DNA from 3 places in the Bradyrhizobium sp. A5 genome. Region 3 is predicted to be linked to each of the others. Evidence: predicted binding sites of a transcription regulator. Region 3 holds the regulator's gene; each other region holds the start of a gene.
What was found. The regulator LexA, encoded in region 3, represses DNA repair genes until DNA is damaged. The targets are predictions, from matches to a motif close to TGTTCNNNNTGTGTTCNG.

Region 1 (7,670 bases), 1.4 Mb from region 3:
TACCGAGAGGTCGGGCGCGGAAGCCGAATAACCCTCGCGCATCACGACCTGGATGCCGGCCTGCCTGGCATAGGCCTCGTCGGCGGCGGCGACGCCGACGCCATAGGGGCCGTCCTCGTGGATCAGCGCGACTTTGACCTCGCCCGGCTCCATGCCGAGTTTTGTCTTTGCGTGCTCGGCGATGAAGCCGGCAAAGGCCTGGCCGTACTGATCCGAATGGATCTGCGCGCGAAATACGTATTGCAGGTTCTTGTCCTTGAACACGGCGGTCGAGACCGCAGTGGTGATCCAGAGGATCTTCTTCTGCTGCTCGACCTTCGCCGCCATCGGCACCGCATGCGCGCTGGAATAGACGCCGTTGATGATGTCGATCTTTTCCTGGCTGATCAGCCGCTCGGCCTCGTTGATGGCGACGTCGGCCTTGCTCTGGGAGTCCGCGGCGACAGGGACAATTTTGGTCTTGCCGCCGATGCCGCCCTTCTCGTTGACGAGGTCGATGGCGATCTGCGCGCCGACCGAGGAGGCGACCGAGCCGCCGGCGGCGAAGGGGCCGGTGAGGTCGTAGATCAGGCCGATGCGCAATGTCTCGGCTTGCGCCTGGGCCCGTGTCCAATCGAGGCTGAGTGCAGCGGCGGCAGCCGCCGAGCTCTTCAGCAGCTGCCTGCGTGAAGTCGGCATCCTATCCTCCCTCAAAACCGTTTGTTGATCGTGCCAGTTATTTTTTGAGAATTATGGGGAGCGGGCCGGCGGAAAGTCAACATCGCTAAAGTCTGGCTCTGTCCTCCTGGCGCAGAACGCAATTGCGAGATGAGTCATGAAGCAGCGCGCGGTTACTGTTTCAAGCGGCGAGCAAGATAGCGTGCTGTCTTCCCGCCGGCTCCAGCGACCTGATGTGGCGTTCCGGATGCGACGATACGGCCACCCTCGTCGCCGGCGCCGGGGCCGAGATCGATGATCCAGTCGCTGTGAGCGACGACGTCCATGTCATGCTCGACCACGACGACGCTGTTGCCGGCGTCCACGATCCGCTCAAGCTGGGCGATCAGCCGTTCGACGTCCCGCGGATGAAGACCCGTGGTCGGCTCGTCCAGGACATAGAGCGTGTGCCCCCGCTGCGGACGCATGAGCTCGGTCGCCAGCTTGATCCGCTGGGCCTCGCCACCGGACAGTTCGGTGGCGGATTGACCGAGGCGGATATAGCCGAGGCCGACCTCACGGACGACCGATAGCGACCGGTTCAGTGAGGAATCGTCGCGGAAGAAATCGAAGGCCTCGTCGACGCGCATGGACAGCACGTCCGCGATTGATCGGCTGCGGATTTTCACTTCGAGCGTCTTGTCGTTGTAGCGAGCACCCTTGCAGGTCGGGCAGGGCGCATAGACGCTGGGCAGGAACAGAAGCTCGACGCTGACGAATCCCTCGCCCTCGCAGGTGCTGCATCGGCCTTTTGCGACATTGAACGAGAAGCGTCCGGCGTCGTAGCGGCGAGACTTCGCCTGAGGTGTCGCCGCGAACAGTTTTCGTACATGGTCGAACAGGCCGGTGTAGGTCGCAAGGTTGGATCGCGGGGTGCGGCCGATCGCCTTCTGATCCACCACGACGAGGCGATCGACCTCGACGAGGCCGGCGACGATCTTGCCGCCCAATGTCTCGATCGTGGGCGCAAGGCTGCCGTCGTCGGTATCAGCGGCGAGCGTGTGGCCGAGATGGCCGGCCACGGCGTCGACGAGGAATTGGCTGATCAGGCTCGACTTGCCGGAGCCCGACACGCCGGTGACGCTGGCGAGGACGCCCAGCGGGATGTCGACGTCGAGGCCGCGCAGATTGTTGCGGGTCACACCCCTGACCTTCAGATGCCCCTTCGGCTCGCGATGGGTCGTCGGCAACGGCTTTCTTGGATGTGAGAGATAGCGGGCGGTTCGCGATTGCTCGATCTCGCCGAGCCCCGCGGGCGGCCCGCTATAGAGAATGAGTCCGCCGCCTTCGCCGGCGTCGGGCCCGACGTCCACCAGCCAGTCGGCATGTTTTATGACCTCGATCTCGTGTTCGACCACGAAGATCGAATTTCCGGCGTGCTTGAGTCTGTCCAGCGCCCGCAGCAGCGCTTCGGTGTCGGCGGGATGCAGGCCGGCGGAGGGCTCGTCGAGCACGTAGACGACGCCGAACAGGTTCGAGCGGACCTGCGTTGCCAGACGCAAGCGCTGCAGTTCACCCGGTGACAGCGTCGGCGTGCTGCGCTCGCAGGCGAGATAGCCGAGGCCAAGGTCGAGCAGGACGGCGAGGCGCGCCGATAGATCCTCGCAGATGCGCCGGGCAACGACAGTCTTCTCCGACTTGTCCGCCGAGACTCGTGCGAACGGCTGGATCAGATCCTGCAATTGCTTGAGCGGCAGATGCGACATCTCGGCGATGTTGAGCCCTGCGAACTTCACCTTGAGCGCCTCCGGCTTCAGCCGGTTGCCATGGCAGGTCGGGCAGTCGCGGGTGATCATGAATTGCGCGACGCGGCGCTTCATCATCGCGCTCTCGGACTTGGCGTAGGTCTGCATCACATAGCGCTTGGCGCCGGTGAAGGTGCCCTGATAGCTCGGCTCCTCCTTGCGGCGCAGGGCCCGTTTGACTTCGGCCGCGTCGTAGCCGGCATAGACCGGAACGGTCGGCTGCTCGTCCGTGAACAGGATCCAGTCGCGCTCCTTTTTGGGAAGCTCACGCCAGGGCTTGTCGACGTCGTAGCCCAGCGTCGTCAGGATGTCCCGGAGGTTCTGTCCCTGCCAGGCACTCGGCCAGGCCGCGACGGCGCGCTCGCGGATCGTCCTGGTGTCGTCGGGCACCATGGATTTCTCAGTGACGTCGAGCATCCTGCCAATCCCGTGGCAGGTCGGGCAGGCCCCCTCCGGCGTGTTCGGCGAGAACGACTCTGCATAGAGCAGTGGTTGCCCACGCGGATAGTCGCCGGCCCGGGAATAGAGCATCCTGAGCAGGTTCGAGAGGGTTGTCACGCTGCCGACGGACGAGCGCGTCGTCGGCGCGCCGCGCTGCTGCTGGAGCGCAACGGCGGGTGGCAAGCCTTCGATGTCGTCGACTTCGGGGATCTGCATCTGGTGGAAGAGGCGCCGCGCGTAGGGCGACACCGATTCCAGATACCGCCGCTGCGCCTCGGCGTAGATCGTTCCGAAGGCGAGCGAGGACTTTCCGGAGCCGGATACGCCCGTGAACACGACGAGGGCGTTACGTGGGATCGTGACATCGACGTTCTTGAGGTTGTGCTCACGCGCGCCGCGCACCCGAACGAAGCCGTCGTCCCGTGTCGTCCCGTCCGGTCGGGTTGGTCGATCGTCCATCTTGCTGCTCCAGGCCCGCACGCGACCAACGCCACTTGGGCCGGTTGCGATCGGAGATTAACGGCAAGATCGCATGATGGGTCCTCAGATGCCAGCATGCCAATTGTGTTCGGCACAAAGCGAAGGCCCGTCGCGGTACGGCGACGGGCCTTGCCAGCATGATGGGCGTTACGCTGCCCTCCCAGGACCGACGCCGGTGTTACTGCGACAGCTTCACGAAGGCCGGAAACTTCATCTTGCCTTCCGCGATCTTCTCCGGCCACACCACGATCTGCTTGCCGTCCTGCCACTGGAACACCAGTCCGGAAACCGTACTGGGGCCCGACTTGATGCCGTGGGTGAACTCGTCGTCCTTGCCGTAGAACTGGATCTTGCCGATCGTGCCTTCGAAGTCGGTTTTCTCCAGTTCGGTGACCATCTTGTCGGGATCGGTCGAGCCCGCGCGCTTGATCGCGTCGGTGATGATGTAGACCTCGTCATAGGCGGTGTAGCCGGTATAGGCCGGCGGCGAACCGAACTTGGCTTTGAAGGCGGCCGCGAAGGGCTTCGTCTTGGAGGTCACGGCGACATCAGGCGTCGCCACCGCGAGCGAGGGCACGCCGTCTGCGGCGCCATTGGTGTCCTTCCAGAAGGTTGGGCTCAGCGCCTGCGCACTGATGCCGAACATCGGGATCGGCACCTGCTGGTTCTTCCACTGCACCGTCGGCTGTACGCCGACATGCGAGATGCCGGTGACGATCACGTCCGGCTTCTTGCCCTCGATGTTGTTGAAGATCGGGGTGAAGTCGGTGGTGTCGGGCGAGAAGCGCACATGCTCGACGACCTTGAGCCCGGCCTTCGGCAGGCAGGCCTCGTAGCCGACGTCGAGCGGCTTGGTCCAGGCGGCGTCCTCGCTCATGATCGCGACCGTCTTGAACTTGAGCTTGTCGACGAGGAGATCCTTGGCCGCATCGCAGACGAGCTGCGCCTGGGCCGCCGAAGTCAAATAGCCGTGGAAGGTGTACTTGTTCTTCTCGTAGTCGTTGTGGATCGCCTTGGTGATCTCATTCGAGGCGGCGCCGGGGGTGATTAGCGGCATCTTCAGCCGTGCCGCCCAGGGTTCGAGCGCCAGCACGACCTCGCTGATATAGCTCGCGATCACCGCGGAGACCTTGTCCTCGCTCACCGCGCGTTGGAAGGCGCGCACCGAATCCGCCGATGAGCTCTTGTTGTCGTAGGTGACGATCTCCACCTTGCGGCCGAGAATGCCGCCCTTGGCGTTGATCTCGTCGGCAGCGATCTGTGCGCCGCCGGGCGTCGCGGCACCCGCGATCGACTGCACCTCGGCAATGACACCGATCTTGATCGGATCGTTCGACTGCGCATAGGCGGGAGCGGCAAGGCACAGCGCTAGCGCGGAGGTGAGGAGACTGCTGCCGAGAAGTGTCGATGGTCTCATGGTCGTTTCCCTTTCATCGTTTTGTTGTTGGTATGGGGCACTAAAGAAAGTCGGCGCCGGCTTCGCTCGCGAAGCGTCGGGATCGCCCTCCCAGACGATCCTGGCATGCTCCAGCACATAGACGCGGTCGGCATGCGGCAGCGCGAAGGTGACGTTCTGCTCGCCGAGCAGCACCGTGATCGACGTGGTCTGCCGCAGCTTCGTGAGAGCCTTGGACAATTGCTCGAGGATGACGGGGGCGAGACCCAGCGTCGGCTCGTCCAGGATCAGGATCTGCGGCTGCATCATCAGCGCGCGGCCGATCGCCAGCATCTGCTGCTCGCCGCCGGAGAGCGTCTGCGCCATCTGGCTCTGGCGCTCCCTCAGGATCGGGAACAGCTCGAACAACCAGGCGAGCTGGGTAGCGCGCTTGTCGTCGGAGAGATGCTGGCCGCCGAGATCGAGATTTTCCCGCACGCTCATCTCGCCGAACAGCTCACGGGATTCCGGGCATTGCACCAGACCGCTGCGCGCGATCTTTGCCGGACTGGTGCCGCGTAGCCTGTCGCCGCCGCGCACGATCTCGCCGCTATAGGGCAGGAAGCCGGAGATGGTGTTGAACAACGTGGTCTTGCCGGCGCCGTTGAGCCCGACGACGGAGACGAACTCGCCCTCGTGGACATGGATCGAGACGTTCTCCAGCGCCTGCGCCTTGCCGTAGAACACGCTGACATTCTCGACCTGGAGCAGCGGCACCTTGTCCTTGAAGCTGGTCTCGGGCCGCGCATGGGTTTCGATGGCGCCGCCGAGATAGACCCGGCGCACGGTTTCGTTCTTCATGACGTCCTCGGCCTTGCCGGTGACGATCTCCTCGCCGAGATACATCGCAAGGACGCGGTCGACGAGTGCGGCGACGCTCTTGACGTTGTGGTCGACCAGCATCACCGCGCGGCCATCATCGCGGAAGCTGCGGATCAGCTTGGAGAAGACGTCGACCTCGGCGCGGGTCAACCCGGCGAAGGGCTCGTCCACCAGCACGACTTTCGGGTCGCGTGCGATCGCCTTGGCGAGTTCGAGCCTCCGCAGATCGGCGAAGGGCAGCGTCGGCGGACGGCGGTTGATCACGTTGCCGAGGCCGACGCGGTCGGCGATCCATTTGGCGCGCTCGACCAGCGTCTTGTCGGGGAACAGCATGAACAGGCTGTCGGGCAGCAGCGCGACCAGGATGTTCTCCAGCACCGTCTGGCGGTTCAGCGGCCGCGAGTGCTGGAACACCATGCCGAAGCCCTTGCGCGCGATCTTGTGTGCGGGCAGGCCGGCAACGTTCTCGCCCTCGAAGATCACTTCGCCTGATGTCGGGCGCTCGATGCCCATCACGCTCTTCATCGCGGTCGATTTGCCGGATCCGTTCGGCCCGATCAGGCCAAAGATCTCGCCGCCATTGACCTCGAAGCCGAGGTTCTTCACCGCGGTGAGACCGCCGAAGCGTTTGGTGAGGCCGCGGACTTCGAGCACGGGCCGGTTTGAAAGCCGCATATCCATCACGAGCGCGCCTCACGCGAGAGGGCCGCTCCGAGGAAGCCGCCGGGGAAGAACAGCACGACGAGGAGTGCGACGGCCGAGACGATGAAGGTGGCAAGCTCGCCTGTGGGCCTGAGGAATTCGCCGGCCACGATCAGGAAGATCGCGCCCAGTGCAGCGCCGAGCACGGTGCGCCGGCCGCCGAGCACGGCCGAGACGATCACGTTGACGCCGACCGCGACGTCGACGACGGTGCCGACCGAGGCCGTGCCGAAGTAGAACACCAGCAGCGCGCCGGACAATCCCGAGAAGAACGCGCTGACGACGAAGGCTGCGAGCTTGTGCTTGACGATGTTGAAGCCGAGTGCGCCGGCCTGTACCGGATCCTGGCCGCTGGCCTGGAGCACGAGGCCGATCGGCGATTGCGACAGGCCATAGAGAATGGCCGCCGAGACCGTCATGAAGCCGAGCGCAATCCAGTAATTGGCACCGGCATTGATGGTGATGACATCAGGAATGGTGAGGCCGATCTCGCCGCCGGTGAGGTCGGCGAAGACCACGATGAAGTTCTGCAGCATGAGCACGGCAACGAGCGTGGTCAGGCCGAAATAGGGGCCACGAACCCGCAGCGCCGGCAGCGCCAGCACGAGGCCGGCGATGACGGAGGCCAATGCGCCGAGCACGATGCAGGATAGACCGACCAGCCGAACTGGGCATTCAGGATGCCGGCGGTATAGGCACCGACGCCAATCAGGAAGGTCGGGCCGAAATTGACCTCGCCGGCGAAACCGAACAGCAGGTCCCAGGCCATCGCGAACACGCCGAAATAGAAGGCGACGGTGAGAAGCCCCAGCACATAGCCGGAGACGTAGAGCGGCAGCGTTGCCGCGATGACGACGAGCGCAAGCGAGATGAAGAACAGGCGCGAGGTGAAGAAACTGGACATCTCAGCGCCTCCCCAGAAGGCCCTGGGGCCGGATGTACATCACGAACACGAGTAGCAGCAGCGCCGGGATGGTGCGATAGGCTGGCGAGACAAGATAGGCCGTGAGCGTTTCGAGATAGCCGACCACGAAGGCCGCGATCAGCGAGCCGGAGACGCTGCCGAGGCCGCCAAGCACGACGATCGAGAACGCGCTCGCCGTCAGCGGTCCGACGCTGTAGGAGCTGACGCCGAGGAACATGCCGAGCAGCACGCCCGCGATGCCGGCAAGGATCCCGTAGATTCCCCACACCACGATGTAGATGTTGGTGAGCTCGAGGCCGAGCAGCGTGACGCCGCGCGGGTTCATCGAGGCCGCCAGCACCGCCTTGCCCGTGCGGGTGCGGTTCACCAAAAGCCACAGCAGCGCGATGACGAGGCAGCAGACGATCGCGGTGAAGATCTCGTT
Region 2 (7,670 bases), 2.0 Mb from region 3:
GTCGTCGGGAACCGCGTCGGCCTCGTTGATGGTGATGATCACGATCTCCTCGGCCCGAGCCATGAACGGTGCGGCATCGCGCATCGCGCGGGCGGCGAGGCGGCTGCCGTCCCAGCAGATGCCGATTCGTTTCGGCTTGAATGCGCCACGGAAATTGTACGGCAGGAACAGCACCGGGCCGCCCGCCTGGAAAAGGATCTCGCTGGGCACGTCGTTGTCGAATGAGCCTTGCGCTGGTTCGGGCTGTAGCACGATGCTGAGATCGTGCAGCCGCGCCATCTCGCCGAGCAAGGCGGCTGCATCCGCCGGGATCGCGCCGAGTGGGTGGCATGCAAAGGAAAGGCCGGCGTTCGCGGCTTCGGTCTTGAACACCGTCAGCGCCGCTTCGGCCCGCTCCACCGCGCGCTCACGTTCCATCTCGAACACCGCTGCCACTGCGGCGCCGCCTTCCATCACGTAAGCCGTGCTGGTTGCGACATAGCCGACGGCGACAGCGTCGACATGGGCGTTGAGCTGCGCGGCCAGCGAAATCGATCCGTCGATCACGGGGCGCATGGGGCGTTCGGTTGGGACGTGAACGAGAATGTCTTTGTACATGGCGCGCCTCCGATGGACTGCATCCGATAGTCACAGTCTGTCACTTCGCGCGGGGCCTGTGTTGAGCTGCATCAAATGTGCAACTGCGACTTCTGGCCGTGCCGCCGGTCGCAGCAACTTTGCCAAGATTTAATCGGCTGGACGGGACCCCGTAAGGTGACGATGTCCATGTTGGGTGCAAGGCGACTTACCCAACATGGACATTTCGACATGAACGACCGCGTCAATTCCGACACCACCTCGTCCCGCACGATCCTGAAGCCGCGCCGGCTTGCGCTGCTCGGCACCGTGGCCGCGCTTGGCGTGGCCGTGCTCGCCAGTTCTCCCGGCTCTTCGCCGCTCGGGATGGCCTCCTTCATCGCACCGGCGCAGGCCGCCGAGGCTGCCGCGACGCCGCCGGGCTTCGGCGATCTCGTCAGCAAGGTCAAACCCGCCGTCATCTCGGTGCGGGTCAAAATCGACCAGGACAACGACAAGAGCGCGATGCTGCAACAGAACCGGATGGACTCCGACGAGGATTCGCCGCTCGACCAGTTCTCCCGGCAGTTCGGCTTCCGTGGCCCGGGCGGCATGAACGGCATGCCGCGTCAGCGCCACCAGACGATCACGGGTGAAGGATCCGGTTTCTTCATCTCCGCCGACGGCTATGCCGTGACCAACAACCACGTCGTCGACCACGCCGAGTCGGTGCAGGTGACGATGGACGACGGCACGGTCTACACCGCGAAGGTGGTCGGCACCGATCCCAAGACCGATCTCGCGCTGATCAAGGTCGATGGCAAGAAGGACTTTCCGTTCGTCAAATTCTCCGACCAGAAGCCGCGGATTGGCGACTGGGTGGTCGCGGTCGGCAATCCCTTCGGCCTTGGCGGCACCGTGACCGCCGGCATTGTCTCGGCCAGCGGCCGCGACATCGGCAATGGTCCCTATGACGATTTCATCCAGATCGACGCGCCGATCAACAAGGGCAATTCCGGCGGTCCGGCCTTCGACATGAGCGGCAACGTGATCGGCGTGAACACCGCAATCTTCTCGCCGTCGGGCGGTTCGGTCGGCATCGGCTTCGACATTCCGGCCTCGACCGCAAAACTCGTCGTCGCGCAGTTGAAGGACAAGGGCATGGTGACGCGCGGCTGGCTCGGTGTGCAGGTGCAGCCGGTGACTGCTGACATTGCCGACAGCCTCGGTCTCAAGGAAGCGCGCGGCGCGATCGTCGACACTCCGCAGGATGGAAGTCCGGCGGCGAAGGCGGGCATCGAGGCGGGTGATGTCATCACCGCCGTCAACGGCACGGCCACCAAGGACTCCCGCGATCTCGCCCGCACCATCGCCACCTTGGCGCCGGGGAGCTCGGTGAAGCTCGATGTCTTCCACAAGGGGGACAGCAAGACCGTGACGTTGGCACTTGGCGAGTTGCCGAACGAGCAGCACGCAAAGTCCGGTGAGGGCAAGGCGCAGCCCGGCGCCGGCACACCGCGCCTCGGGCTCAGCCTGGCTCCGGCCGGCGACGTCCAGGGCGCGGGCCAGAAGGGTGTCGTCGTCACCGAGGTCGATCCGGAGGGGCCGGCCGCGCAACGTGGCATCCAGACCGGCGACGTGATCCTCAATGTCGGCGGCAAGCCCGTCGCCAATGTCGGCGAGGTCCGGTCCGAGCTGGCGCAGGCCAAATCGTCCGGCAGGAACAGCGTGCTGTTGCAGGTAAAGAGCGCGGAGGCGACACGGTTCGTCGCGGTGCCGCTCGCGTAAGTCGAGCTATTCCGGCGCAAACGCAAAAAGGCGGCCTTCGGGCCGCCTTTTCTCGTTTGCATCCGAGATACCCACAGGCCGCCGATAACATTCGCGTTAACGGCAGCGATGATGACGGGTTCGTCCGAAAAAGCCGCGTTCGCTCGTCACTGTCCGGAGGCGCGTGTTGCGCTTTGGCGCCAATGACGGCGCCAGGGCAAAAGACAAGAGTGGAACTCCGAACGTCTGGCCGTCTTGTGGAGCCTGGCGTTTGCGTTTGATCGGTGCCGACATGGATCGATTGAAGCTCTCGCTGAGGTGTGCGCTGTTGGCAGCGCCGATCGTGATGACGAGCGGAAGCGCCCTCGGGCGCGACGATGGCCGCTACGCCAACTCAGCTCTTAAACCCTGGTTCGACAGCCTTCGCAGCCATCTCGGCCCGTGCTGCTCGGATGCAGACGGATTTGCGGTGTCAGATCCCGATTGGGAATCGCATGACGGACACTATCGGGTGCGGCTCGACGGGCAGTGGATCGACGTGCCGGACGAGGCCGTCATCACCGAGCCGAACCGTGCCGGCCGCACCATGGTGTGGCCGGTCAAAACCGCGTTCGGGATATCGATCCGCTGCTTCATGCCGGGCAGCATGATCTGACGCAGCGTCACCGTTTGCTGGATTTGCGCTTCGAGCTCTTCTTCGTCTTCTTGGTTGTCTTCCTGGCCGTTTTCCTGGTCGTCTTTCGCTTCGACGCCTTCTTCGGGACTTTCTTGCCCTTCGCGCGCGCTTCCGACAGGCCGATTGCGATCGCCTGCTTGCGGCTCTTCACCCGTCCACCACGGCCGCCCGGGCCGCTTTTCGCGGTGCCCTTCTTGTAACGACGCATTTCGCGCTCGACATCATCGCCGGCGCTGCGGGAATAGCGGGGTTTCGTTGCCTTGCGTGCCATCGACTCTCACCCTTGGCCAAGGGAAAGAACCGTAGCGCTGACGCAACGTTCCAGGCGCGCGCCTCAGAACGAGTTCGCCAACTCGATCTCCGCTTCGAGCACCTGGATGCGATGGGCGGCCTCGGCGGAGGACAGATCCCGATTGTATTGGGCGGGCTGATAGGCCTCCTCGCTCAGCCGCTTCAACCTCAGGCCTTGCGCCCGCGTCATCTGCTCCGCGAGGAAAGCCCTGGCGTCATATTTACCCTGAACCTGCATCTGACCTCTCCGTGCTGGAATCGCGGCTTGACTATATGTTCTTATTTTGTTCTAACAAGCCATGGACAACAGAATTAATGAAATTCGACGTAAAATCAGTGTCTTGAGGCTGGAGATGGCCGATATCGAGGCGTCTGTGCGCGACCTCGTCGATCGCGATCGCGACTGCACGGAAAAGGCCTTGGCGCAGATGGATCTGCGCCGGAAAATCAGCCTGCTGATCGGCGAATGGAAGGCTGCCGGCGGCGGCGACGTCCTGCCAGACGTTCGCGGCCGGGTGCGCCTTCGTCCCGTCAAGACAGCCAGCAACCCCCTGCGTGCGATCGCGCGCCGCTGAAAGCTTTGGGAGCGTGCGGTGGAGGAAGACCCGGACGCGTACCGGATCTTGAGGTTGCGCGCAGAGATTCTCGAGCTCGGCTCAGCCATCCGGCAATTGCAGCGCGAAGGCCTCGACGATGCCGCGGCCCAGCTCCTGATCGCACGCAAGCGTGCGCAGCTCGATCACTCGTGAAGACAAGCTCCGCAGTCGATCGTCCAGGCAATCACTGACATCCGGGTGGCTAAAGCCGACGCGCGCTCGATTGATCGTCGAAGAGAAAAGCCCCGCGTCGCAGCGGGGCTTTTTGATTGCCTTGTCGGCTGGCGCTACTTGCTGTTGGTTGTGCCCTTGTTGTTCGTCATGGTGCCGCCCTGATCGGAACCGGGGCCGGAGCCGCCTTGGCCGGAAGGATCGGCACCCTTGGATTTCGTGTTCGCGCCTGTCGTCTGCGACGACTGGGTCGCGGATTCGTGCTTGGCCTTGTGCGACTTCGCCTGCGCGGCGAACGGGGCGGCGGTGACGCCGGTGGCCAGCATCACGGCGAGAGCGAGCTTGGTGGTCTTCATACGCGGGAACTCCCTGAGTTGAATTGACGCAGGCAGCCAACCGCCATTCACCGCGGGAGTTCCGATTGAGCGGCCCCATACGCTTCACGCGCGCTTCAAAATTCCTTGTCCTCGGCGATCATGAACACGATTCCCGTGAGCGTCGCGCCGATCGCGAAGGTGGTTACCAAGGTGAGAACCAAAGCGACCGCTGCCGAATCCCCGCCGTGATTCAGCAAGCTGACGACGGCCGGATTGGTCAGGATGAGGGCGAGACCGAAGGCAAGGCCGAGGGCGGCGCCCATCATTGCGTGGGTCATTAGCTTGATGATTCCGGCGGGAGAGACGAGGCTCCGCGACGTCTTGGGCGACTTCTTCGCACGCATGGAACCGCCCTCCGTTTTGCGTACAAAACGCGCAACCTGATCCCCGGTTCCATCTTCATGAAGGAATTGTCATCACCTGCTTCATCCGACGTTCATGCCGGTATTGCGAGGATGAACGGCATCAACACGGGAACTCCGATATGGGTAAGGTCGTATTTCTCTATCGCTCGCTCGCCTATCGCAACGCGGCCGCGGACATGCTGCGCAAGGCACGCAAGCTGCCGCGCGGCGCCGAGCGGAGCGCAGCCCGACGCTACGCGCGGGCGCTGCGTGATCTCTCGCAAACGGAAGCATGGCTGGAAGGACGTCTGGCTGACGAGTCTTGGCCGATGACGCGTATCAGGGTCGTCGCGTCGCGCTAACCTGAAGCCCGCTGAAGAGCCCCGGAGGGAACCGGGTCGAACTTTCCCGCGCTGGTCGGCGCTGCGCCCTTTAGCGTCAGCGGCACCTCGAGACGGCACAACAGGCCTTCGGGCCGCCAGTTGAACTCCGCCTGTCCGCCGAGCTGGGATTCGACGCTGGCAAGAAGGCTCCGTGTGCCGAAGCCGCGGGACTTCGGCGGCCCGACCAGCGGACCGCCGGTTTCGTCCCAGGTCAATGTGAGGTGGTCGTCCTCGACCTGCCAGCCGATTGCAAGCCGACCCGCCCGCGCCGACAACGCGCCGTACTTCGCCGAGTTGGTGAAAAGCTCGTGCAGCGCCAGCGCCAGCGTCTGCGCGGTCGCCGGCAGCAACTGAACCTCGGGACCCGCCAGCTTGATCTGGCCTCCGAGCGAATAAGGTGCAAGTTCCTCCTCGATCAGCTTGGAGAGCTCCGCGCCTTGCCAGCTCGACAGCGACAGGATCGTGTGGACGCGCGCCAGCGCATTGATGCGTCCCTCGACGGCGTTGACGTAAGCCTTGACCTCGTCGGCACGGGTGAGGCGCACGATCGACTGCGCCAGCGCCAACGCATTTTTGGCGCGGTGGTCGACCTCGCGCGCCAGCAGATTCTGTCTCTCCTCCGCGCGCTTGCGTTCGGTGATGTCCACGGTAACGCCGCTTACCCGCACGACACGGCCGCTCGGGTCCAGCGTGGCGGCCGCCGTGCCGACGCACCAGCGCACCTCGCCGTCGGGACGGCTGACGCGAAACTCGCCTTCATGGGCGTGCACCCCCATATTGAACGCCGCTATGGCCTTGCTGAACTGGTCGGCATCATCGGGGTGCAGCAATGCCTGGATGTTCGCCGAGGTGACGTTGAAGGTTTCGGGCGTCACACCAAAAATGCGATACTGGCCATCGTCCCACATCCAGTCACCGTTGACCCAGTCCCAGTCCCAGGACCCCATCTTGCCGGCGGCAATCGCCATGCTGCGCCGCTCTTCGCTTTCACGCAGCTTTGCGGTGGAGTTCTCCAGCTCCGCCGTGCGGGCGCGCACGCGGTCCTCGAGATCCTGGTTCAACCGTTCGAGCTCGCGGGTCTTGCGATAAAGCTCGGCGAACACCTTGACCTTGGCGCGCAGCACCTCCGGCACGACCGGGACCGGAACGTAGTCGACCGCGCCCATTTCGTAGCCGCGCAACCGATCGATGTCGCTGACCTGGATGGCCGAGATGAAGATCATCGCGGTCTTCTGGAAGCGCGGATGCTCACGGATCATCGCGGCGAGCTCGAAGCCGTCGAGCTCGGGCATGCAGACGTCGACCAGAATCACCGCGATCTCGGTCTTGAGCAGCACCTCGAGCGCCTCGCGGCCCGACGAGGCGGTCACGAGGTTCTCGCCGAGCTCCTTCAGGATCACCTCATAGGCGAGCAGCTTGGCCGGCTGGTCGTCGACGAGGAGGATGTTGACCTTTTCGTGGTCCATTCGCAGATCCAAACTCAACGGTGCAGCCACATGCGGATCGCAAGCAGCAATTGATCGGTGTTGACTGGTTTGGCGAGGTAGTCGGACGCGCCGGCCTCCAGGCATTTCTCGCGGTCGCCCTTCATCGCCTTGGCGGTCAGCGCGATGATCGGCAGGCGGGCGAAGGCCGGGTTTTCGCGAATGACGCCGATGGTCTGGTAGCCATCCATCTGCGGCATCATGATGTCCATCAGCACGATGGCGATCTCCGGATTGGATTCGACCAGCGTCACCGCCTCACGGCCCGTCGTCGCCGTCAGCACCTTCATGCCGCGGCGTTCCAGCACGCTCGACAGCGCGAAGATGTTCCGGGCGTCGTCGTCGACCAGCAGTGCGGTCTTGCCGATCAGGTCCTCGTCGGAACTGTTCAGCTTCTCCAGCATGCGCTGCTTCTCGACCGGCAGTTCCGTGATTACGCGATGCAGGAACAGCGCGGTCTCGTCGAGCAGACGCTCCGGCGACTCCACGCCCTTCACCACGATGCTGCGCGCCATGGTGTGAAGCTCGGCATCCTCTTCCGCCGAGAGCTCACGGCCGGTGAAGACCACGACCGGAATGTTCGACAGCGTCTCGTCGTTGCGGATCTGGTCGAGCACATCAAAGCCGCTCATGTCGGGCAGCCGCAGGTCGAGCACCACGCAGTCGCAGGGTTCCTGACGCAGCGTCGATAGCGCGCCAGCGCCGGTATCGGTCGTCACGATCTCGATGTCGTCGTGATGCAGCAACTCGCGGATCGACATCCGCTCGGCCTCGTTGTCCTCGACGATCAAGAGCCGCTTGCGCCGCGGCCGCGCATATTCCTTGATCTGCGTCAGCGCGGCGGAGACCCCTTCGGTCGTGGTGGGCTTGTTGACGAAGGAGAAGGCGCCGCGCGCCAGGGCGTGCTGGCGGTCCTCGTCGAGCGTGATGATCTGCACGGGGATGTGCCGGGTCAGCGGATTGTGCTTGAGCTGGCTCAGCACCGTCCAGCCGAGCATGTCAGGCAGGAACACGTCGAGCGAGACC
Region 3 (7,670 bases):
CCAGTACGGTCCCAGAGTGTCGCGGGGACCTGGCCCGTCGGCAGACCTGCGTCGGCTGGCGGCCTCGCGCCGGCAGGGTCTGGCCTTTGGCCTGCCATCGTCGAGACGCTGCGCGGATGGGGACGCGCGGAGGCCGGCGCCGGGCGGCTGTTGCCGTGGGTCCCCGTCGCCTTCGGTGGCGGCATTGCGCTGTACTTTGCCGCCGATCATGAGCCCGTGCTTTGGGTCGTTGCGGCGACGGCCATCGCGCTCGCGCTTGGCGCGGTTCTGCTGCGACGAAGCCGACTGTTTGCGCCTGCGATCATGATCGCGGCGGTCGCGGCCGGCTTTGCCGTGGCGACCTGGAAGACGGCGCGCATCGCGCACACGGTGCTGGCAAAATCGCTCTATTCGGTGTCGCTGTCGGGCTTCGTCGAGACCCGTGACATCCGCGAGCGCACCGACCGTTTCGTGCTGCGCGTCACCGCGATGGAGGCGCAGCGCAGCGACGTCAAGCTCGAGCGCGTGCGCCTCTCGGTGCGCAAGGGGACAGCCCCCGAGGTCGGCAGCTTCGTGCAGCTGAAGGCGCGGTTGATGCCGCCGATTTCGCCGGTGCGCCCGGGCAGCTACGATTTCTCACGCGACATGTTCTTTCAGGGCATCGGTGCGTCCGGCTTCGTGATGGGCGCGATCGCTGCCTCCGTGCCGCCTGATGCCGGTGGACTGCGGCTGCGCTATGCCGCGATCATGCAGGGGCTGCGCGATGCAATCGATGCGCGCATTCGGGCCACGCTCGACGGCGACAACCGCGCGATCGCGACCGCGCTGCTGACAGGTCGGCGCGATGCGATCACCACGCCCGTGAACGATGCGATGTTCATCTCGGGGCTCGGTCACGTGCTTTCGATCTCCGGCTACCACATGGCCGTCGTCGCCGGCGTGGTCTTCTTCGCGGTGCGTGCACTGCTGGCTCTGATCCCGGGACTGGCGGTCGGCTTTGCCATCAAGAAGTGGTCGGCGGCTGCGGCGCTCGTCGCAGCCGCGTTCTACCTGCTGCTGTCGGGGGCGGAGGTCGCGACGCAACGATCGTTCTTCATGACGGCTGTGGTCCTGATCGCGGTGATGGTCGATAGGCGCGCCATCACCTTCCGCACGCTGGCGGTGGCCGCGTTGATCGTGCTCGCGGTGGCGCCGGAGTCGCTCGTTCATCCCAGTTTTCAGATGTCGTTCGCGGCAACGCTCGGGCTGGTGGCGCTGGTGCAGATCGGCATGCCGAACCTGTTCGTCTCGCCCGATCATTCGGCGACGGCGCGGATCGCGCTGGTGATGCCGGCCGGACTGCTGGGACTAATTGCGGCGCCGTTCGGACTAGATGGTGTGTTCTGGTGGCTGATGGGGATCGGCATCGACTGGATGATCGCGGTGTCGCGCTGGGTGGCGGCGTTGCCGGGCGCGATCGGCCGCATCCCGGCTTTCGGCATTGCGCCACTGATCGCGGCCAGCCTCGGGATCATTGTGATGGGCCTGCTGCGCACGCCGCTGCGCTGGTCGGGCGGGCTGTTGCTGTTGGCTGCGATCGCCTGGGGCCTATTCGTTCGGCAACCTGACATTCTCATCGCCGGTGACGGCCAGAGCGTTGCGGTGCGGGGCAGGGACGGACACCTGCATCTGATCCGGGCGAGCAGGGACAGCTTTCTGTTGAAGGAGTGGCTGGCGGCCGACGCCGATCCGCGCGGCGCCGGCGGCGCCTCGCTCAGCGACGGCGTGTCCTGCGACGAGTCAGGTTGCGTGACGCCGCTTGCCGACGGGCGCCTGGTCGCGCTGGCATTGCGCATCGATGCGCTTGCGGACGATTGCAGCCGCGCCGCGCTGGTGGTGACGGCTCGGCCCGCGCCGCCGGATTGCGCGGCGATGGTGGTCGACCGGCTGCGTCTTTCGGCCCAGGGCGCGCTTGCACTGACACAGCGAGGGGATGGTTTTGCGGTTCAGGCGATGAAGGCGAGGGGCACTGACCGCCCGTGGTCGCCGGCGACCGCCGGTGAGGCTGATTTCGGCGCGAGCCTCGCGCCGCAGGTGGCCGCTCCCCGCAACCGGGACGCGACGCCGTCCGAGGCGGACTTGCAGGCCGAGGACTGAGCGGGCGGCTTACAGGTACCAGGCGAGCACGGCTTCGAGCCGGGCGTTCCCGATCACCGGCAGGGCCACCATCTGGCTCAGCCCAGCTGTGCGGGCCTGAGCTGCCGCGATCGAGCCGTCATGCGCGTCGTTGAGCGCGGGCATGCCGGTAGCCCAGGCGCCGCCGATGCTGCCGTCGCTCCTGGCGATGGATTTATCCGCATAAAGCGCGGCGAGGTCGTTCTGCGCACTGCAATCGCCGGCGCGAAACACCAGCGCCGAGCGGGCCTCGTTCGGGACCCAGATCTCGAAGCGTCGCGCGATCGGCGTTGCCTGCGCCGAGAGGAAGGTCAGGACCCATGTCTGATCGGCGCCGGTCCGGTAGGGCACGCCGACACCGAGATTGATCCCGACCTTGGCAGCGTCCTCCCAGCGCAGGAAGCTCTTGGCGTCGTGCAAATCCTTGATGATCAGCGGCAGGCCGGCTTTCCAGGTGCGGCCGGGCAGGCCGAAGCCGCGCGGAAACTTGGTGTGGCGGGAGTTGAACTCGAACATCTCCGCCGCGCCGTAATAGCCGTCGACCAGCGCCATCTCGTGGGAGATTTGAGCGTCGTTGTGCCAGAGCTCGATCGCGCCGACATGTGCCTCGTCGTCACCGCAGAAGAGCACCATGACGGCTTGCAGGAATTCGCCGGCGAACACCGGCACGGCCACGCCGCAGGTGAGGCCGGCTGCGAGGGCCTGATCGGTCCGCTTGAAGTAGGAGTTGGCGAATTTGGTGAGGATCACGGGATGGCCGCAGGCCCAGGCCTTGCCGGGAAGGCCCTCGTCATACCCGAAACGCAGATCTTCGCTGGCGGCCTTGAACGCGGATAACCCTTGGCTGTAGAGGCCGCCGCCGAATTCCAACCGCATCCGCGTCCGGTCGGGCACCCAGAGTTCAACGACGCGAATGAAGGTCTTCATCGAACGTGCCCGCCGCCTCGAACCAAGACACCAGCCGGGACAGCATCGGCCATTTGTTTGCGGAAACGGACGTTCAAAATTCAGGCAGGACCGCGCAAACTTCGTGCGGCGGGGAGGAATGGTGGGCTGGCTTCGCCGCTTCGGGTTTTGGAGACGCAAGCCAATCCGTGTCGCCGGCCTCGGCCGGCGATGGCGATTTCAATCCTGTGTCCCGACTGGAAGGCCGGGGATGGCTGCGTCAGCCGATCGGTAGGCGGGTGACCGTCGGTCGGCCGTCGGCGTTGGACTGCGGCTTATTTTCGCCAAGTGGCTGGGTCACCGGCAGTTGCAGCACGGTCGCGTGCTGGCCTTCGACGAGCTGCGTCACCAGCACGTATTTGCCGTCGGGGAATTCGATCGCATCATGATGACGGTCGGGAATGTGCGGATCGATCTTGCCGAACTTGCCGACGCGGGAGTTGACGCTGCGCGTCCAGATCCAGCGATTGTCGTAGCGGACATTGTCGGCGAAGGCGAGCTCCGTTCCCGGCAACAGGCAGACCGCAACGGCCGGATCTGCTGCGGAGGCAAAGCCTCGCGTCGAGGTGCCGCGAAAGGTTGTCGAGACGATCGTCTCGCCGACTTCCGCGGGACGCGATGCGACGGCATGCAGGCTGTAGTCACACATCGGGGTGCTCCTCATGCGAGATAGCAGCCCGCGCCTCTTCTGAGGCGGAGGCCTCTATCAGAGTGGAAGCACCAAGCGTCTGCCCGGTTGTAGGCAAATCTGCGGCTCGCCGCCGCAATCTGCGATCACATTATCTTTTTCGGATGCACCGGACCAAAGCCTGCTTCCGTGCATAAAGGCCGCGCGTGTCAGCGGCCAGCAGGCGCCGACCAGCCGGAATATTGCCAGCCCGGTTGCGAGGACTGCTCGGTCGCGTTGTGGGCACTGCGGATTTGCTGGCTGGCCACTGTCTCCTTGCGGATCGGGCGCCGTGCCTGTGCGGCAAAGGCCTGCGACGCTGATGCTGCGATCAGCGCCGCCGCGACTATACTTGAGATGATCTTGCGCATGACGTCCCCTCGGGCCCTGAGGCCGCAAAGCAGCGCTGCTTTGTGCGGCGTGTCGAGGATGTAGCGCCGGAAGAAGGGCCGGATAATCTGCGCGAAACCAGAAAGACTATCCAGCGGGAGCGGACAATCGTCCGCTCCAATCGTCAACGCGCGCTCGCAAATCGGCGGTCGGGCGACAGGTTCAGCATTTGCTCAGTACTTGCGATAGAGCCCGATCAGCTTGCCCTGGATCTTCACCCTGTTGGGCGGCAGGATGCGCACTTCATAGGCCGCATTGGCGGGCTCGAGAGCGATCGAGGCGCCACGCCGGCGGAAGCGCTTGAGCGTCGCTTCCTCGTCGTCGATCAATGCCACGACGATATCGCCGGTGTCGGCGCTCTCGTTGCGCTGGATCAGCGCCATGTCGCCGTCGAGGATGCCGGCGTCGACCATGGAATCGCCGCGCACTTCCAGCGCGTAATGTTCGCCCGAGCCGAGCATGTCAGGCGGTACGCTGATGGTGTGGCTGCGGGTCTGCAACGCCTCGATCGGCGTACCGGCTGCGATCCGGCCCATGACCGGCACCGCGACGGGACGTTCGCCCTCGTCGGCGGGCGGGCTGGAGGTGGTGCGCACCTTGCCGAGATTGCCCTCGATGACGCTCGGCGTGAAGCCGCGGCGGCTGCCGGCGGCGGCCTGAAGCTCCGGCAGCTTGATCACCTCGATGGCGCGGGCGCGGTTCGGCAGCCGGCGGATGAAGCCGCGCTCCTCGAGCGCGGTGATCAGACGATGGATGCCCGATTTCGAGCGCAGATCGAGCGCGTCCTTCATCTCGTCGAAGGAGGGCGGCACGCCGCTTTCCTTCAACCGTTCGCTGATGAATCGCAGAAGCTCGTATTGTTTGCGCGTTAACATCTCGACCAAAATCCCCCGGTTGATGTCGTCCGATTCCGAGACGCTGAATTCAGCAGTAAGCCGCTACATGCTCGAAACAAATCATGAACGGACACTATATGTTCGATACATGTTCCGCAACTGCTTAATTTACCGTGAACGCTGCAGAGTTCGCAGAACGCATGCGAACGAGGCGGTCAGACGGGCAGTCGCAGCACCTCGCAGGGCGTGCCGGATTCGGCCATCGGCGCGAACGGCGCGCGCACGAGAAGTGCCTGTGCTGCAGCGAGATTCGAAAGCAGCGAGGAATCCTGGTGATTGACGGGAATGGCAGCGAGCGTGCCGTCATCACGCAGCTCGAGGCGTGCGCGCAGATAATCCTCGCGCTGGTCATTGGCGCGGACGTCGCGGCCGAGCACCGCGCGCTCGCGGCGGTGATGAATCACCGAGCGGCCCGACAGCGCACGAATCAGCGGTACCATGAACAGGAAGCCGCACACGTAGGATGACACGGGATTGCCGGGCAGGCCGATCACGCGCATCGCCCCGAGCCGGCCGTTCATCATCGGCTTGCCCGGTCGCATCGCGATCTTCCAGAACGCCATCGAGACGCCTTCGTCCCGCAGCGCCTGCTGGACCAGATCATGGTCGCCGACCGAGGCGCCGCCGGTCGTGATCAAGATATCGGCGCCACTCTCGCGGGCACGCCGGATGCCGGCTGTGGTCGCTGCAAGTGTGTCGGCGGCAATACCGAGGTCGATGGTGTCGGCGCCTTCGCTGCGGGCGAGCGCGTGCAGGGCGTAGCCGTTGGAATAGACGATCTGGCCGGGACCCGGCGCGCTGCCCGGCATCACCAGCTCGTCGCCGGTGGCGAGGATGGCGACCTTCGGACGGCGGCGGACGGGCAAATGCGGGTGATTCATGCCGGCGGCGAGCGCGAGGTCGCGCTCGGTGAGGCGGGCCCCCTTGCGCAACAGCACGTCTCCTTCCGAGAAGTCGACGCCGGCGGGACGGATATGACGCCCGGTCACGGCGGCTTCCTTGATCGTGACGCGCTTGCCCTCGGCAACCGTATCCTCCTGGATCACGATGGCGTCGGCACCATCAGGAACGACGCCCCCGGTGAAGATCCGCACCGCTTCGCCGGCGCTGACCGTTCCCGCAAACGGCCGGCCCGCCGCGACCTCGCCGATCACGGTCAGTTGGGAATCGATCTTCGCCGCGTCGGCCGCGCGCACCGCATAGCCGTCCATCGCCGACATCGCCTGCGGCGGCTGCGTCCGCCGCGCCGCGACATCGCGCCCGAGCACGCGGTGAAAGGCCTGGTCGAGGGCGACCGCTTCCTCGGCCAGAGGCTCTGCACCCGCCAGCACGGAGGCAAGCGCATCGGAAACCGGCATCAAGGCCACGGGTAAGACTCCTGCGAGCACGTTCTGCAAATCGGCGGCGAGAGTTCTAGCTGAGTGCAGGCGCGGAGGCAAAACAGCGATGGCGCAGGATGACTTATCCTGCGTCGTCTGCTTTGCGGAGGAAGGGGGACGTCAACGAAGGATAGACGTCAGCTCCGCCGCGGCATGATCCGAGAGGCGAGACAGACCGGCAACAGCTTGGCCATGGCAAGCACGAGAATGACGAGCGCCACGGCTAGCGTCGGTCACGTCCTTGGCTACCTGCGCGGACTGACATCCGGCGCTGCGGCGCCCTGGTCCCTGTCGGGCATCGGGTCGGCTTGGGCTTTCAGGTCGGCGGCCTTGCTGATCAGTTTTGCGGAAAGGTCAGAATCCGAGGTGGTTCTGGCGAATTTCATCAGCAGGGAGGCCTGCTTGGTGAGGTAGGTTTTGCCCAGCACGATGATAAGTCCGATCCCAAATTCCCAACAGACTCATGAGTCCGCAAGCGGGCATTCGTTCCCGGAACTGCGTATAAAATTGCACAGAGTGTTTTGGTTCCGAATTGCCGGCTGAAATTGTTCGGGGAATTGGCCGTTTGCTTCTGTGTCAGATCCCGAGCGCCCTCAGCGCGTTGCCGACATCCGTCGCCGAGGTCACGTGCACTGCGGTCAGGCCGCATGCCCGGGCTCCCTCGATGTTCTCGGCGAGATCGTCGAAGAACACGATCCGGCTCGCCGGCACGCCCATTGCCGCCACGACGTGGTCGAAGGCCTCCGCATCCGGCTTGCGCAGGCCGATACTGGACGACAGGTACACTCCGCGGAAATGGTCGAGCAGCCCGGCATACTCTTTCGAGAAATAGTCCACATGCGGCCGGTTGGTGTTGGAGAAGGCGTAGAGCGGCAGCTGCTTCGCCGCGCGCGGCAACAGCTCGGCGATGTCAGGCATCTCGCCGGCGAAGATCGCGTTCCAGCCCTCGAGGAACTGCGCATCCGAGATGCCGATCCCGAGCGACGAGCGCAGCGAGGCGAAGTAGTCCTCGTCGCTGATCTTGCCGACCTCGTGCAGCCGGTAGGCCTCGTCGCGAACATAGCGCGCGACGATCGCTTCGGGCGGGCAGCCGGCATGTCCCGCCCAGCAGGCGATCGCCTTGGAGAAGTCGATGTCCAGCACGACGCGCCCGAGATCGAACAGAAGCGCGTCCGCGCTGCCGGGAGAGAGCGAGTTCACCTGTATCCTTTCACTCAGTAGCGATACGGATCGTGGTCGAACAGCGGGAACGCGCTGAAC

Region 1: uvrA (excinuclease ABC subunit UvrA) is a predicted target of LexA. The motif match lies at 3,437-3,454, and genes of this name have one in related genera.
Region 2: WHZ77_RS25430 (DUF3072 domain-containing protein) is a predicted target of LexA. The motif match lies at 3,564-3,581, and genes of this name have one in related genera.

What each region holds. Positions count from the first base shown of each region.
Region 1 covers NZ_CP148990.1:1,904,281-1,911,950, forward strand. Annotated here, with positions in the region: gene WHZ77_RS09005 (ABC transporter substrate-binding protein) at 1-678, opposite strand, end outside; gene uvrA (excinuclease ABC subunit UvrA) at 831-3,341, opposite strand; gene WHZ77_RS09015 (ABC transporter substrate-binding protein) at 3,541-4,779, opposite strand; partial or broken gene WHZ77_RS09020 (ATP-binding cassette domain-containing protein) at 4,820-6,300, opposite strand; partial or broken gene WHZ77_RS09025 (branched-chain amino acid ABC transporter permease) at 6,300-7,225, opposite strand; gene WHZ77_RS09030 (branched-chain amino acid ABC transporter permease) at 7,227-7,670, opposite strand, start outside.
Region 2 covers NZ_CP148990.1:5,330,836-5,338,505, reverse strand. Annotated here, with positions in the region: gene WHZ77_RS25450 (universal stress protein) at 1-597, opposite strand, end outside; gene WHZ77_RS25445 (Do family serine endopeptidase) at 808-2,343, shown strand; gene WHZ77_RS25440 (hypothetical protein) at 2,615-2,977, shown strand; gene WHZ77_RS25435 (DUF6496 domain-containing protein) at 2,985-3,269, opposite strand; gene WHZ77_RS25430 (DUF3072 domain-containing protein) at 3,333-3,527, opposite strand; gene WHZ77_RS25425 (hypothetical protein) at 3,643-3,864, shown strand; partial or broken gene WHZ77_RS25420 (hypothetical protein) at 3,883-4,076, shown strand; gene WHZ77_RS25415 (hypothetical protein) at 4,173-4,412, opposite strand; gene WHZ77_RS25410 (hypothetical protein) at 4,508-4,699, opposite strand; gene WHZ77_RS25405 (hypothetical protein) at 4,918-5,139, shown strand; gene WHZ77_RS25400 (HWE histidine kinase domain-containing protein) at 5,136-6,626, opposite strand; partial or broken gene WHZ77_RS25395 (HAMP domain-containing protein) at 6,641-7,670, opposite strand, start outside.
Region 3 covers NZ_CP148990.1:3,289,960-3,297,629, forward strand. Annotated here, with positions in the region: gene WHZ77_RS15735 (ComEC/Rec2 family competence protein) at 1-2,115, shown strand, start outside; gene WHZ77_RS15740 (GAF domain-containing protein) at 2,125-3,060, opposite strand; gene WHZ77_RS15745 (hypothetical protein) at 3,299-3,727, opposite strand; gene WHZ77_RS15750 (hypothetical protein) at 3,916-4,263, opposite strand; gene lexA (transcriptional repressor LexA) at 4,309-5,010, opposite strand; gene glp (gephyrin-like molybdotransferase Glp) at 5,187-6,398, opposite strand; gene WHZ77_RS15765 (hypothetical protein) at 6,656-6,838, opposite strand; gene WHZ77_RS15770 (HAD family hydrolase) at 6,987-7,616, opposite strand; gene WHZ77_RS15775 (alpha-hydroxy acid oxidase) at 7,625-7,670, opposite strand, start outside.